2 linked regions of the Blastochloris viridis genome follow. The protein of the gene in region 1 interacts with the protein of each later gene in a pairwise test. Links are inferred from orthologs where the notes say so. Each region holds a gene or a part of one and is shown on either strand. Other genes may lie near its edges.

Region 1 (7,336 bases):
CAAGATCGCCTCGCTGTCCGCCTCGGACATGTCGGGCGGTGGCAGCAACCCCGGCGTCACGCCGCGCGAGGCGGTCTCGACGCTGCCCACCTTGATCTGCACCGCGCGGCGGGCGATGGCGGGGCCGAGCCCGACGAAGCAGCCTCGCGTCAGATCGCGAAACATCTCGGCCTGGCGCCGCTCCATGCCGAGCAGGTCGGCCGCGCGCGCCATGTCGATGTCGAGCATGGTGCGCCCCATCAGAAAGTTCGACGCCTCGGCGGCGACGTTCTTCGCCAGCTTTGCCAGCCGCTGGGTGGCGATGATCCCGGCCAGGCCGCGCTTGCGCCCGCGGCACATCAGATTAACCATTGCCGTCAGGGAGACGCGCCGCGCCTCGTCCGACACGTCGCCGGCCGCCATCGGCGCGAACAGCTGGGCCTCGTCGACGACGACCAAAGCGGGGTACCAGTGGGCGCGCGGCGCCTCGAACAGCCCGTCGAGAAAGATCGCCGCCGCCCGGAGCTGCAGGCTCTGCTCCAGATGCTCCAGGTTGAGCACGACCGACACCCGGCGCTCGCGAACGCGCGAGGCGATGCAATCGAGGTCCGCCTCGCTGCGATTGGCGTCGACCACGACGTGCTGAAAAGCGTCGGCAAGGGAGACGAAATCGCCCTCGGGATCGATCACGATCTGCTGGACGTGCGGCGCGCTCTGCTCCAGGATTCGCCGCAGCAGATGAGATTTGCCGGACCCGGAATTGCCTTGCACAAGAAGGCGGGTGGCCAACAACTCCTCCAGGTTGATCGTTGCCGCCGCGCCTCCCGTCGTCGTCCCCAGGACAATTTCCAACGACCCACTCCCATCGTCCGCGGACCCGTCATCCGCGGAGGCCGGGAATTTGCCTCCGACCGCTCGCCATCGGCAAGGCGTCCGGCCGGTTCATCCCCACCTGTGAGCCGGCACGGCCCGCCCGATCGCACGAAATCGGGCTTGACGACGCCGAATCATACGAATTTCGGGTGATCGCCGCGCATCGCAAGGAATTTGACGGGGGTTGCACAGGTCGAATGCCCCCACCCGACAGAGCATCCGCTCGGACGCCCTCCCCCGCGGGAAAAGAAGCGCCTGGCCGAAGGCGGCCTGTCAGCGGTCCTCGCCACCGGCGGGCTCGGCGAGGCGATAGCCGACGCCGGGGTCGGTGAGGATGAAGCGCGGGCTGGCGGCGTCGTCGCCGAGCTTGTCGCGTAAATGGCCGATGACGATGCGCAGATAGTGGGTATCGCTCTGGTGCGCCGGCCCCCACACCGTGCTCAGGATCTGGCGGTGTGTCACCAGCCGGCCGGCCTGGCGGACGAGCAGCGCCAGCACGTCGAACTCCTTGCGGGTGAGCTTGGCCTCGGAGCCGTCGACGGTGACGCACCTTCGGGCGAAATCGACGCGCAACGGCCCGACGTCGACCGCCACCGGCTCGCGCTCCTCGCGCCCGCGCAGCAGCACGCGCAGGCGCGCCAGCAGCTCTCCCGTGGCGAACGGCTTGGTGACGTAGTCGTCCGCCCCCAGATCGAGCGCGCGGATCTTCTCGGTCTCTGCATCGCGAACCGTCAGCACCAGGATCGGCACGCTGGACCATTCGCGCAGGCTGGCGATGACGTCCTTGCCGTCCATGTCCGGCAGGCCGAGATCGAGGATCACCAACGCCGGCGCGCCGGCCACCGCCGCCTCGATGCCGCCCCGGCCCCGCTGGGCCTCGATGACCTCGTAGCCCTCGTTCTGCAGGGCGATGCGCAGAAAGCGACGGATCGGCGCCTCGTCCTCGATCAGCAGGATGCGGATCACACCGTGTCCTCCGCGGCATCGGGCACCTTGGCAACCGGCAGGGTGATGTCGATCGAGGTGCCGTTGCCGTTCGGCCCGGCGTCGGCGCGGATGTTGCCGCCGTGGGCCACCACCAGGCCGCGGGCGATGGCGAGCCCGAGCCCGGTACCGGTGGACTGGCCGTCGCCGGCGCGGACACGATAGAACAGGTCGAACACCTTGTCGCGATCCGCCGGTGGGATGCCGGGTCCCTCGTCGATGACGCTGACGCGGATCGAGGACGCCTCCGGGCGGGCGCGGATCGCGATCGCCGTGCGCCCGGGCGCGTGCTTGGCCGCATTCTCCAGCACATTGACGAAAACCTGGCCGATCAGCACCGGATCGACATCGACCGGCGGCAGGTCGCGCGGCATGTCGACCACCACCTCACGGGTGCCGAGCACGCGGGCCAGATCGCTGCGCACACGCCCGACGATCTCGCGCAGATCGACCGCGCCGCGACGCAGGTTGAGCGCGCCATAGCCGAGGCGCGTCATGTCCAGCAGGTTCTGAACATAGCGGTCGAGCCGCTGCGCCTCCTCCAGCACGGTCGAGGTGAGCGCGTCGCGGTCGGCCGGCGACAGCGCGCGCGCCGACGCCAGCTCGGTGGCGGCGCCGATGATCGACACCAGCGGCGTCCTGAGATCGTGCGACACCGAGTTGAGCAGCGCCGCCCGCAGCTTCTCGCTCTCCGCCGTCACCCGCGAATCCTCCAGGTCCGCAGCAAGGCGCGTGCGCTCGATCGCCACCGCGATCTGATCCTCAACGGCGAGGAGAAGCCGCCTGGTCTCGGGATCGCCGGCGCGCGCGGGGTCCTTGAAGCGAACGCCGATGACGCCGAGCACCGCGCTCGCGGTCGCCATCGGCAGGAACAGCCAGTCCGCGGTCGGCAGCGTCGCGGTGTCGCGCCCGGCCAACTCGGCCTTCTCCCACGCCCATTGCGCCGCGCCCCAATCCTTGGGGTCGAGATCGTCGATGGTGGGATAGCCCTGCACCATCTCCAGCTCGCCCCCCTCCCCCGGCATCAGCACCAGCGACTGCACCTCCAGCGTCGCCGCCAAGTGGTGAACCGCCGCCCACAGCACGTCGTCGAGCTTGGAGACCTGGGCGATCTTGCGCGAGAACTCGTACAGCGTTTCGGTGCGCCGTTGGGTGGCGCGCATGTTCTCGACCTGCATGCGCAGCCGGCTCGCCAGCGTGCCGGTGAACAGCGCGCTGATCAGGAACACCAGAAGCGCGACGATCGACTCGTGCTGCGCCACCTCGAACGAGTAATAGGGCTCGGTGAACAGGAAATTGTAGGCCAGAAAGCCGCTGACGCTGGCAAACAGCGCCACCCACAGGCCGTGGCGCACGCCGGCGCCCAGCACCGCGACAAGATAGATCACCGACAGCGAGGCGACCGGAAGGTAGGACCACAGCGGCCAGGCCACCAGCGAAGCGACCGCGACACCGAGCAGCGCCTCGAGAAATCCCGTGACGTTCGGCACCGCATTCCACAGCGGCGCCAGCGCAAGGCGCCCGAGCGGCCGGCCGCTCGGCACCACCGTGACCTCGAAATCGGTGCCAAGCTTGATCAGGCGTTCGGCGACCGGCTCGCGGAACATGCCGTAGGGCCAGCGGCGGCGCGCCCGCCCGATCAGGATGCGCGAGGCGTTGCGCGACCGCGCAAAGCGCAGGATTTCGCCTGCGACATCGCGGTCGGTGCGCAAGGTGGCGATCTCGGCGCCAAGGCTCTCGGCGAGCCGCAACGCTTCGGCGATGGCGGCGCGCGCGCCGACGCCCATCGCCTCGTGCGAGGGGGTGAGCACGGTGGCGACAATCCATGGAATCTTGATGCGGTCAGCCTTGCGCTTGCCCGAGCGCACCAGTTCCTTGGCGACCTCCGATTCGTTGATGCAGACCAGCAGGCGCTCCTGGGTCGGCCATGGGCCGACCACGGCGTGGGCGCGCATGTAGGCGACCATCTCGGCATCGACGCGCTGGGCCGCGGTGCGCATCGCCAGCTCGCGCAGCGCCGTGAGATTGCCCTTGGAAAAGAAGTGGCTCAGCGCCCGCGTGATCTGCTGGGGCACGTAGACCTTGCCCTGGCGCAGCCGCTCGATCAGCTCCTCCGGCGGCAAATCGATCAGCTCGATCTCGTCCGCGGTCTTGAGGATCTCGTCGGGTACCGTCTCCTGCACCCGCACGCCGGTGATGCGGGCGACGACATCGTTCAAGCTCTCGATGTGCTGGATGTTGAGGGTGGTGATAACGTCGATACCGGCATTCAGTACCTCCTCGACATCCTGCCAGCGCTTGGGGTGGCGGCTGCCGGGCACGTTGGTGTGGGCAAGCTCGTCGACGATCGCGAGCTGCGGCCGGCGTTCCAGCACCGCGTCGATATCCATCTCGGCGAGGTCGCGGCCGCGATAGCTCATCACCTTGCGCGGCAGCTGCTCGAGGGTGGCGAGCAGCGCCGCCGTCTCCACCCGGCCGTGGGTTTCGACGATGGCGACGACGACATCGACGCCGTCGCGCTGGCGGCTCTTCGCCTCCTCCAGCATGGCGTAGGTCTTGCCGACGCCCGGCGCCGCGCCGAGGTAGATCTTCAGTTCACCCCGGTGGCCCTTGTTGGCTTCCGCCAACAGGGCTTCCGGCTCCGGGCGGGTGTCGTGTGATGCCATCGTTCTCAGTATTGCCCGTCAAGCGCGAGGTTGAGCTTCAGGACGTTGACGCGCGGCTCGCCGATGATACCCAAAGTCCTGCCCTCGATCGAGCGGCTCACCACCGCCGCAATCTCCTGTTCCGGAATGCCGCGGGCGGAGGCGACGCGGGGCACCTGGACCCATGCCGCGGCCGGCGAGATGTGCGGGTCGAGCCCACTGGCCGAGGCGGTGACGAGATCGGCCGGAGCCCGGCCATCCTCGAACGCCGCGGCGCGCGCCTTGATTGCCTCGATCAGGCTGGACGAGGTCGGGCCGAGATTGGAGCCCGACGAGTTCGCCGCATTGTACGGCGCCTCCACCGTCTTGGCCGGGTCGGCCGGATCGGCGCCGGAGGTCGCCGACGGCCGCGAATGGAAGTAGCGGTCCGCCGCGAAGGCCTGGCCGATCAGGCTCGACCCCACCACCTGGTCATCCCGCAGCACCAGCGAGCCATTGGCCGCCGCCGGAAACAGCGCCTGCGCAAGACCGGTGACGGTCAGTGGATACAACAAGCCGAGCAACGCGCTGAGCAGCACGGTCAGCACAACAGCAGGACGGAGAATAGCGAACATGACGTTCCTCACGCGAGGTGCAGCAGGTCGACGACGATGTCGACCGCCTTGATGCCAACGAAGGGGACGATCAGGCCACCCAAGCCATAGATCAGCAGATTGCGCTTGAGCAGCTGAGAGGCCGAGGCCGGGGCGTAGCGCACCCCCTTCAGCGCCAGCGGGATCAGCAGAACGATGATCAGCGCGTTGAAGATGATCGCCGACAAGATGGCCGACTGCGGCGTGCCGAGGTCCATCACGTCGAGCACGCCAAGCCCCGGATAGGCGGTGACGAACAGCGCCGGCAGGATCGCGAAGTATTTGGCGACGTCGTTGGCGACCGAGAAGGTGGTGAGCGCGCCGCGCGAGATCAGCAGCTGCTTGCCGACCAGCACCACCTCGATCAGCTTGGTCGGATCGGAATCGAGGTCGATCAGATTGCCGGCCTCCTTGGCAGCCGGCGTGCCGGAGTTCATGGCGACGCCGATGTCGGCCTGCGCCAGCGCCGGCGCATCGTTGGAGCCGTCGCCGCACATTGCCACCAGCTTGCCCTCGGCCTGCTCGCGCCGGATCAGCTCGAGCTTCTTCTCTGGCGTCGCCTCGGCCAGGAAGTCGTCGACGCCGGCCTCCGCGGCAATGGCCGCGGCGGTGAGCGGGTTGTCGCCGGTGATCATGATGGTACGGATGCCCATGCGGCGCAGCTCGGCGAAGCGCTCGCGGATGCCGGGCTTGACGATGTCCTTCAAGTGGACGACGCCGAGCAACGTCCGGTCGCGCACCACCACCAGTGGCGTGCCACCGGTCGCGGCGATACGGCGGATGATGGCGTCGAGCTCAACCGGCGCCACGCCGCCGGCAAGGCGCAGCATGGCGTCGGAGGCACCCTTGCGCACCACGCCGCCGCCGGCCAGATCGACGCCCGACATTCGGGTGTGGGCGGAAAACGGGATGAAGGTCACCGCCTCGGTGCTGTCCGGGCTGAAGCCGAACCGCTTCTGCGCCAGCTCGACGATCGACTTGCCCTCCGGGGTATCGTCGGCCAGCGAGGCGAGAAAGGCCGCCTCCGCCAACTCGCGCTCGGCGACGCCGGGCAGCGGCTCGAAGGCGTCCGCCATGCGGTTGCCGAAGGTGATGGTGCCGGTCTTGTCGATCAGCAGCGAGTCGACGTCGCCGGCCGCCTCGACCGCGCGGCCCGATTTGGCGATGACGTTGGCCTTCACCAGCCGGTCCATGCCCGCGATGCCGATGGCGGACAACAGCCCGCCGATGGTGGTGGGGATCAGCGTCACGAACAGCGCGGCGAGATAAACCACCGGCACCTCGGTGCCCGACCACGAGGCGAACGCCGGCAGCGTGACCACCACGAACAGGAACACCAAGGTGAGCCCGGCGAGCAGGATGTCGAGCGCGATCTCGTTCGGCGTCTTCTGGCGCTTGGCGCCTTCCACCAGCGCGATCATACGGTCGAGGAAGGTTTCGCCAGGCCTGGATGTGACCTTCACCTTGATCCAGTCCGACACCACGCGGGTGCCGCCGGTGACCGCCGAGCGGTCGCCGCCCGACTCGCGGATGACCGGCGCCGACTCGCCGGTGATCGCGCTTTCGTCGACCGACGCGATGCCCTCGATCACCTCGCCGTCGGTCGGGATGGTCTCGCCGGACTCGACGATGATGACGTCGCCGGGCTCCAGCAACTCGGCGTCCTTGAACTCGAATAGTTCGCCGACGCCGAGCAGCACCTTGGCTTTCGCCGCGGCGCGGGTGGCGCGGAAGGCGTCGGCGCGGGCCTTGCCGCGGCCCTCCGCCACCGCTTCGGCAAAATTGGCGAACAGCACGGTGGCCCACAGCCACGCCGCCACCTGGGCGCCAACCACAAAGTTCGGCGCGGCGATGACACCGTCGCGGATCGCCAGCACAGTGGTGAGCACCGCCACCAGCGCGGTGACGAAGATCACCGGATTGCGGGCCAGCCGCAGCGGGTTCAGCTTCGCAAACGATTGGCCGAGCGCGGGCCCGACCACCGCCGGCGCAAACAGGGCGATTTCCTTGGGAGGATGCTTGGACATGGTGGCAGCCTTCAGAACGTGATGCCGGCGATCATCGAGACGTGCTCGGCGATCGGACCCAGCGCCAGCGCTGGCAAAAAGGTGAGCGCGCCGACCACGACGATGACCGAGATCAGCAGCACGACGAACACCGGCCCATGGGTCGGGAAGGTGCCGGCGGACGCCGGCGTGGTCTTCTTGGCCGCCAGCAACCCGG
Region 2 (7,126 bases), 1.4 Mb from region 1 along the record:
CGCCGCCGCTGCGAGATTGCCCGGGCGCTGGCCACCCGCCCCTCGTTCATGCTGCTCGACGAGCCGTTCGCCGGCATCGACCCGATCGCGGTCGGCGACATCCAGGCCCTGGTGCGCCACCTCACCCACCGCGGTATCGGCGTCTTGATCACCGACCACAATGTGCGCGAAACGCTCGGCCTGATCGACCGCGCCTACATCATCCACTCCGGCGAAGTGCTGATGGAAGGCTCCGCCGACGACATTGTGTCGAGTCCGGATGTCCGCAGGCTTTACCTCGGTGAGGAATTCAGGCTTTAACAGGCGGGTGGCAAAGCAAGGTTCGTACCAGCTTCCGCCCGTTTGAGTCCTGAAGGCCGGTACCGCAATGGCGCTTTCGCAAAAGCTCGAACTTCGCCAGAGCCAGTCGCTGGTGATGACGCCGCAGCTGATGCAGGCGATCAAGCTTCTGCAGCTGTCCCATCTCGACCTGTCCGCCTATGTCGACGCCGAGCTGGAGCGCAACCCGCTGCTCGAACGCGCCGATGAGCCCGATTTTTCCTCCCCGACCGACGCCGCCAGCGGCGAGCCCGAGCCGCCGCCCAGCCATGACGAGCAGCGCACCGGCGACTGGCTGGAGGAGCCGCTGGGCTCGCGCGAGGCGATCGAGGCCCGGCTCGACACCGACCTCGGCAACGTGTTCCAGGACGACGGGCCGGCCGAGCCGGCCCACGCCGCCACCGAGCCAGTCGGCTATTCGGAGTGGGCCTCGGTCGGCTCCGGCGGCCGGCTTGAGGAGGATTCCAACCTCGACGCCTACGTCTCCGCCACATCGAGCCTTGCCGACCACCTCGCCGAGCAGCTTGCGCTGGCCGAGACCGAGCCCAAGCGGCGGCTGATCGGCCAGTACCTGATCGACCTCGTCGACGACGCCGGCTACCTCACCGCCGACCTTGCCGAGGTGGCAGACAAGCTCGGCGCCCCGCTGGAGACGGTGGAGAGCGTGCTTGCGGTGATCCAGACCTTCGATCCGTCCGGAGTAGCGGCACGCTCGCTGGCCGAGTGCCTCGCTTTGCAGCTCAAGGAGCGCGACCGCTTCGACCCGGCGATGGCAGCGCTGGTCGCCAACCTGCCGCTGCTGGCCAGGCGCGACTTCGCCGCGCTGAAGAAGCTGTGCGGCATCGACGACGAGGACCTCGCCGACATGGTGGCCGAGATCAAGCGGCTCGACCCCAAGCCGGGGCTGGCGCTCGGCGGCGGCCCGGTGACGCCGATCGTGCCCGACGTGTTCGTGCGGCCGGCGTCGGATGGCGGCTGGCAGGTCGACCTCAACACCGACACCTTGCCGCGCGTCTTGATCAACCAGAGCTATTTCGGCCGCGTCGCGCCCGCGGCGAAGGACACCAAGGACAAGACCTTTCTTGCCGACTGCTTGCAGACCGCGACCTGGCTGACCCGCGCGCTCGACCAGCGCGCCAAGACCATCCTCAAGGTGGCGATGGAGATCACCCGCCAGCAGGATGCCTTTCTCGCCCACGGCGTCGAGCACCTGCGGCCGCTGGTGCTCAAGACCGTCGCCGACGCGATTTCCATGCACGAATCGACGGTGTCGCGCGTGACCTCCAACAAATACATGGCGACGCCGCGCGGCATCTTCGAAATGAAGTATTTCTTCACCTCGGCGATCGCCAATGCCAATGGCGGCGACGCCCATTCCGCCGAGGCGGTGCGGCACCGAATCAAGCAGATGATCGACGCCGAAAGCGCGGCCGACGTCCTGTCCGACGACACCATCGTCAAGCGGCTACGCGAGGCGGGCATCGACATCGCCCGCCGCACCGTCGCCAAGTACCGGGAAGGAATGCGGATTCCCTCCTCGGTCCAACGGCGGCGGGAGAAGCAGGCAGCCGCCGCCTCATCCTGACTGCCCCGGCGCATCCGGATTCCTCTTCTGCCAAATGTGGGCTAAATCAGATCTGACCATCGGACCCCTCGCCCCGGTGGCGTGGCCTTGGAGACAAAAAAATGACTTTGAGAGTGTCCGGCAAGAACCTCGACATCGGCGAGGCCCTGCGCACCCGCATCGAGGCGCGCATCGCAGAGGCGATCGAGAAGTTCTTCGACCGCGGCTGGTCCGGCCGCGCCATCGTGGAGCGCGAAGGCACCTTCTTCCGGACGGACTGCATCTTGCACCTGTCGTCGGGCGTGGAACTGCAATCGCACGCCACCGCCGCCGACGCCTACCAGAGCTGCGACCTCGCCTGCGAGCGGATCGAGAAGCGGCTGCGCCGCTACAAGCGCAAGCTGCGTGAGGACCATGGCGGCGAACGTGCGGTGCCGACCGCGCCGATGTACGTGCTGCAGGCGCCGCCGGAGGACGACGACGTCGACGTCGATACCGGGCCTGACGGCGATCACCCCGTGGTGGTGGCAGAGACCACGACCGGCTTCGGCCAGATCTCGGTTGCCGAGGCGGTGTCCGAACTCGACCTCACCGGCGCGCCGGTGGTGATCTTCCGCCACGCCACCTCGGGCCGGATCAACGTGGTCTACCGGCGGGCCGACGGTAATATTGGGTGGATCGACCCCCCGGCAGAGTCCCATTGACCCGCGATCATGCCGGGCCTATCGTCCGCCGCAATTGCCGGTGGGTTGGTATCATGACCCCGCGCCTTTTACGTCCGAGCCGGCCATGCCGCTAAGCGATCTTGTCGCGCCGAATGCGGTGTGGCCCGCCCTTCGGGTCAATTCCAAGAAGCAAGCGCTGCAGGAACTCGCCGAGCGCGCGGCCCAGCTGACGGGCCGCGGCGAGCGCGAGATCTTCGAAACGCTGCAGCAACGCGAACGGCTGGGCTCGACCGGCGTCGGCAACGGCATCGCCATCCCGCATGGCAAGATGGCGAAGCTGGACCGGCTGGTCGGGCTGTTCGCACGCCTGGACAAGCCGATCGATTTCGAGGCGCTCGACGGCGAGCCGGTCGACCTGATCTTCCTGCTGCTGGCGCCGGAAACCGCTGGCGCCGATCACCTCAAGGCGCTGGCCCGGGTGGCCCGGCTGTTGCGCGACCCCGACCTCGTCCAGCGCCTTCGGGCCTCGCGCGATGCCGAGGCACTCTACGTCGTGCTGACCCAGCCGCAGCCGACCACGGCGTGAGGCCGGATCTCTCGTACGGATGTCGGGGTTCCGCCCGCCGCGGAACCCCGAACCTCATGGCTTCGGAGGTCCGGCACAGCGGCGATCAATGCACGCTGAACGGCTGCAGTTCGTTTTCCATCGCGTTAGCGACCACCGCCTCGCGCGAATCGGCCAGCATGATCGGCGTGCCGTCGGCGCCGTGGAGCGCGAACAGCATCCGGCCGGGCGCAATCCTGGGGGCCTGCGGAAACAGCGCCTTCACGTCCTCGGACCGGATCGGCTTGACATAGGCGATCAGGCCACCGCCCAGAAGCGCGAAGGCCTCCGGTGTCATCAGCTCGTCGCCCGCAGTGTTGGTGTCAGTGTCTAAGGTCATTCCCGACTCCTGTTGTTGTCGAGACCGGTTACTCGTCCGACGCGATAGCGATCCGGCGCGCCACCCGTTCCGGCTCCAGCCGGACCAGATCGACCGCCAAAAGGCCGTTCTTCAGCTCCGCGCCGAGCACCTCGATTCCTTCGGCCAACACGAACGCACGCTGGAACTGGCGCGCGGCAATGCCGCGGTGCAGGTAAACGCGTCCATCGTCGAGATCGGCCTGCCGGCCGCGGATCACGAGCTGATTGTCCTCGACCACCACGTCGAGCTGGTCGCGGGTGAAGCCCGCAACCGCCAGCACGATGCGCAGCCGGTCACAACCGGCGTCATCGGGCGGCAGGCGCTCGATATTGTACGGCGGATAACCGTCGGCACCCTTGGTGACGCGATCGAGGACACGCTCGATCTCTTCAAAGCCGAGCAGGAACGGGCTCGACAAGGACGAAACACGGGACATGGTCTCAAAGCCCTCGTGAAGCGACTTCGAGCGCGAGGCCCGCCTCATGCGGCACCCCGCCCGCCGCGGCCCGATTCCCTTGCGAAAGCCGGGGGCGACATCTGCGAGATATGGCCACGGCAAGCACCCGACGCAAGGGTCGGCCACACCGGCGGCGCCACCAGCCGGCGCGGCCGGCACGAATCCGGCGCCCCGGCAGTGGGCAACCTCGCGAACCGCACTGCCAGGCGGCGCGAGCGTCTTTACGGCGCGCGGCCGGCCGCGCATGCTGCCACATGACCTTTGGCGCGGAGACGAGCGGAACGAGCCGAATGGCAAACCACGGTGCCGACGGGTTTGGGGTCGATGCGGCGGATGCGCCGTTCCGTCAGCTTGCCGTGGTGCTGGTGTGCGGGTTGATCGGCGTCCTGATCGCGCTCGCGGCGCTCGCCATGGCCCCGCCGCGCTACCACGCCAGCGCCGAGTTGGCGCTGGCTTCGCCCGCCGCCGCCGCCGAGGCTGAGGACGCCGCCACCTCGGACGTGGTGCTGGCCGCGGTCGCCGCCGCGCTGACGCCCGAGCCCGACCAGGTGCAGGGCCTCGACCGGCTGCGGGTGCTGTTTGCCGAGGCGCTGAGCCCAAAATCGGCGGCGTCGGCCGGCGTCGCCGCGCTACGCGGCCGCATCACCGTCGACCGCAGCAGCGACCGCGTGGTGATTACCGCCGTCGGCGACGACGGCCGCGACGCCGCCCGGCTGGCCGACGCCGTCGCCCGCGCCGTGCTGGCCCACCGCCCCGCGACGCCGGCACCCCGGCCCGCGCCGCCGCCGCCCGAGGACGACCGCCGGCTGGACCAAGCCCGCGCCGAGGCCGAGGCTCGCAGCGCCGCGGTGCAGCGGGTGACCGAGGCGCTGCTGGCCGAGCTTCGCGCCCGCCTCGCCTTGGCCAGGGTGCGTAGCGCCGAGCAGCGCGTCCGCCTCGCCCAAATCGAGCGCCTGACGCGCACCGGCGCCGATGCCGGCAGCGTGCCGGAGGTTCGCCAGTCGCTCACCCTCGCCGCGCTGCGCAGCCAGGTCGGCGCGACCCTCCGGCGCGAGCGCCAGGCCGCCCGGATGCTCGGCAGCCGCCACCCCAGCATCAAGGCGCTGCGCGAGGAACGCCAGCGCGCCGAACGGCTGATCCGCACCGAGCTGCAGAAGATCGCCGCCGCCGCCCGGCTGGAGCTGGAGCGCGCCGAGGCCGCCGAGCAAGCGCTGGCCGTCGAAATCGAGATCCAGCGCGGCGGGGTGGTCGCCGCGGTCGAGGCGCTGACCCGGCTGCGCGCGCTCGAACAGGCCGCCCCCGGCAGCCCGCCGCCCACGCCGGTCCAGCGCAGCGAGGCCCCACCCGCCGCCGGCACGCCCGGCCGGCTGGTCGCCGCCGCGGTGCCGCCCGCCCGGCCCGAGGGCCTGCCGACCGCGGCGGTGCTCGGCATCGGCCTTGCCGCCGGCTGCGGCATCGGCGCCGCGGTGGCCGTCGCCCGCCGGCGTGCGCCGCCGTGAGCGAGCGCCACCCGCCGGCATGGCCGCAATCGTGGCCGCGGTCTCCGCATGAGGCAAACGGCTCGACGGCTTGATCGGCCGCAACGGTATGAAATCCCCGAAACCCGATGGTGCCCGACCGACCACGCCGAGGAGCCCTGCCGATGACCGCCGACACCCCGCCCCGTTTCCGCCTGGTGCGAACCGACCGCGTCCATGACGGCTGGGCGCAATTCTCGGTCGCCCGCTACACGCTGGAGGACGGCACCGAGCTGGTGCGCGAGATCGAGCACCACGGCGACGCCATCGCGGTGCTGCCCTACGACCCCGCCCGCGGCACGGTGTTCCTGGTGCGCCAGTTCCGGGCCCCGGTGGCGATGGCCTCGGGCGCGCCCGAGATTTTGGAGGCGTGCGCCGGCTGCCTGGAGCCCGGCGAGGACGCCGAAGCCTGCGCGCGGCGCGAGCTTGAGGAGGAATGCGGCCTCACCGCGCGCACGATGGACCGTGTCGCCACGCTGTGGACCATCCCCGGCATCTCGACCGAACGCGTCAGCTATTTCCTGGCCGAGGTCGACGGCAGCAGGCGCGGCCGCGGCGGCGGCCTCGACGCCGAGCACGAGTTCATCACCGTGGTCGAGATGCCGCTGGCCGAGCTGGCCGGGCCGGACCGCTTCCGCCTGCTGCCGGACGCCAAGTCGCAGTTTCTGCTCGACCGCCTGCTGGATCGGCTCGGCCGCTGAGGCGCGGCCAGTCGCACGCGGCGGCTACTAGGCCACGCTGCGCACCAGCACGTCGCCGGTGGCGGTCAGGAACCGCAGCGACAGGCCGCTGTGGCCGCCGGTGCGCTGCGCCACCACCGGGATGCCATTCCGGGCGAGCTCGCCCACCGCGATCTTGATGTTCTTGGAGCCGACGTCTTGGGCGGACCGCTCGCCGCGCAGCACCGCGGCCCCGCCGAACACCTTGGCCTCGATGCCGCCGATATGGCAGCCCAGCCGCAGCATCTCATCGACCAGCGCCGGAATGGCGATGTCGCCGTAACGCAGCGACCGCTCGCCGGTCGGCAGCAGGAAATGGTTGATGCCGGCGACGCGCCGGACCGGGTGCCACAGGCACACCGACACGCACGAGCCGAGCACGGTGGTCACCACGGTGGGCTCGGCGGAGCAGAACAGCGTGCCGGGCATCAGATAGACCCGCTGGGGCGCCCCGGGAACGGTCGCCATCGTCTGGGGGATCATCTGGGCCTCGCCTGCAGGATTTCGCGTGCCAGTCGGTCGAGCGGCACCACGGCGTCGACCGCGCCGCGCGCGATCGCCTCTCTCGGCATGCCGAACACCACCGAGGTCGCCTCGTCCTGGGCGATGGTGCGGGCGCCGGCGGCCTTCATTTCGCCGAGACCACGCGCACCGTCGTCGCCCATGCCGGTCATGATGATGCCGGCGGCATTGGCGCCGGCGTAGCGCGCGGCGGAGCGGAACAGCACGTCCACCGACGGCCGGTGACGCGACACCAGCGGCCCGTCCCGGACCGCGACATAGTAGCGGGCACCCGAGCGCTGCAGCAGGGTGTGACGGTTGCCGGGCGCGATCAGCACCCGGCCGCGCAGCACCGTGTCGCCGTCGGCGGCCTCCTTGACCTCGACCTGGCACAGGCCGTTGAGGCGCGCGGCGAAGGCG

The links. Proteins that work in one complex are often made in the same cells at the same time.
Region 2: the proteins of BVIR_RS08860 (region 1) and ptsN interact in binary tests that used the Escherichia coli proteins (3 or more experiments, as listed by UniProt). The link is inferred for Blastochloris viridis from one-to-one orthologs.

Annotation. Positions count from the first base shown.
Region 1 is NZ_CP012946.1:1,990,846-1,998,181, forward strand. What follows is about bases 1,615-4,814. They hold BVIR_RS08860 (sensor histidine kinase), read right to left. Parts: upstream 4,503-4,814; coding sequence 1,815-4,502; downstream 1,615-1,814. Other genes in these bases: BVIR_RS08855 (response regulator), read right to left, coding at 1,615-1,818; kdpC (potassium-transporting ATPase subunit KdpC), read right to left, coding at 4,508-4,814. In the rest of the region: BVIR_RS08850 (helicase HerA domain-containing protein), read right to left, coding at 1-831; more of BVIR_RS08855, read right to left, coding at 1,126-1,614; more of kdpC, read right to left, coding at 4,815-5,095; potassium-transporting ATPase subunit KdpB, read right to left, coding at 5,104-7,140; potassium-transporting ATPase subunit KdpA, read right to left, coding at 7,152-7,336. UniProt on the Escherichia coli protein: Member of the two-component regulatory system KdpD/KdpE involved in the regulation of the kdp operon. KdpD may function as a membrane-associated protein kinase that phosphorylates KdpE in response to environmental signals.
Region 2 is NZ_CP012946.1:547,837-554,962, reverse strand. Bases 1,413-4,402 are described here. They hold ptsN (PTS IIA-like nitrogen regulatory protein PtsN), read left to right. Parts: upstream 1,413-2,671; coding sequence 2,672-3,133; downstream 3,134-4,402. Other genes in these bases: BVIR_RS02505 (GumC domain-containing protein), read left to right, coding at 4,260-4,402; BVIR_RS02510 (Hsp20 family protein), read right to left, coding at 3,520-3,948; BVIR_RS02515 (BQ00720 family protein), read right to left, coding at 3,219-3,491; hpf (ribosome hibernation-promoting factor, HPF/YfiA family), read left to right, coding at 2,005-2,586; rpoN (RNA polymerase factor sigma-54), read left to right, coding at 1,413-1,903. Outside these bases: lptB (LPS export ABC transporter ATP-binding protein), read left to right, coding at 1-300; more of rpoN, read left to right, coding at 368-1,412; more of BVIR_RS02505, read left to right, coding at 4,403-5,468; BVIR_RS02500 (NUDIX domain-containing protein), read left to right, coding at 5,612-6,187; BVIR_RS02495 (chemotaxis protein CheD), read right to left, coding at 6,215-6,688; BVIR_RS02490 (protein-glutamate methylesterase/protein-glutamine glutaminase), read right to left, coding at 6,685-7,126. UniProt on the Escherichia coli protein: Seems to have a role in regulating nitrogen assimilation.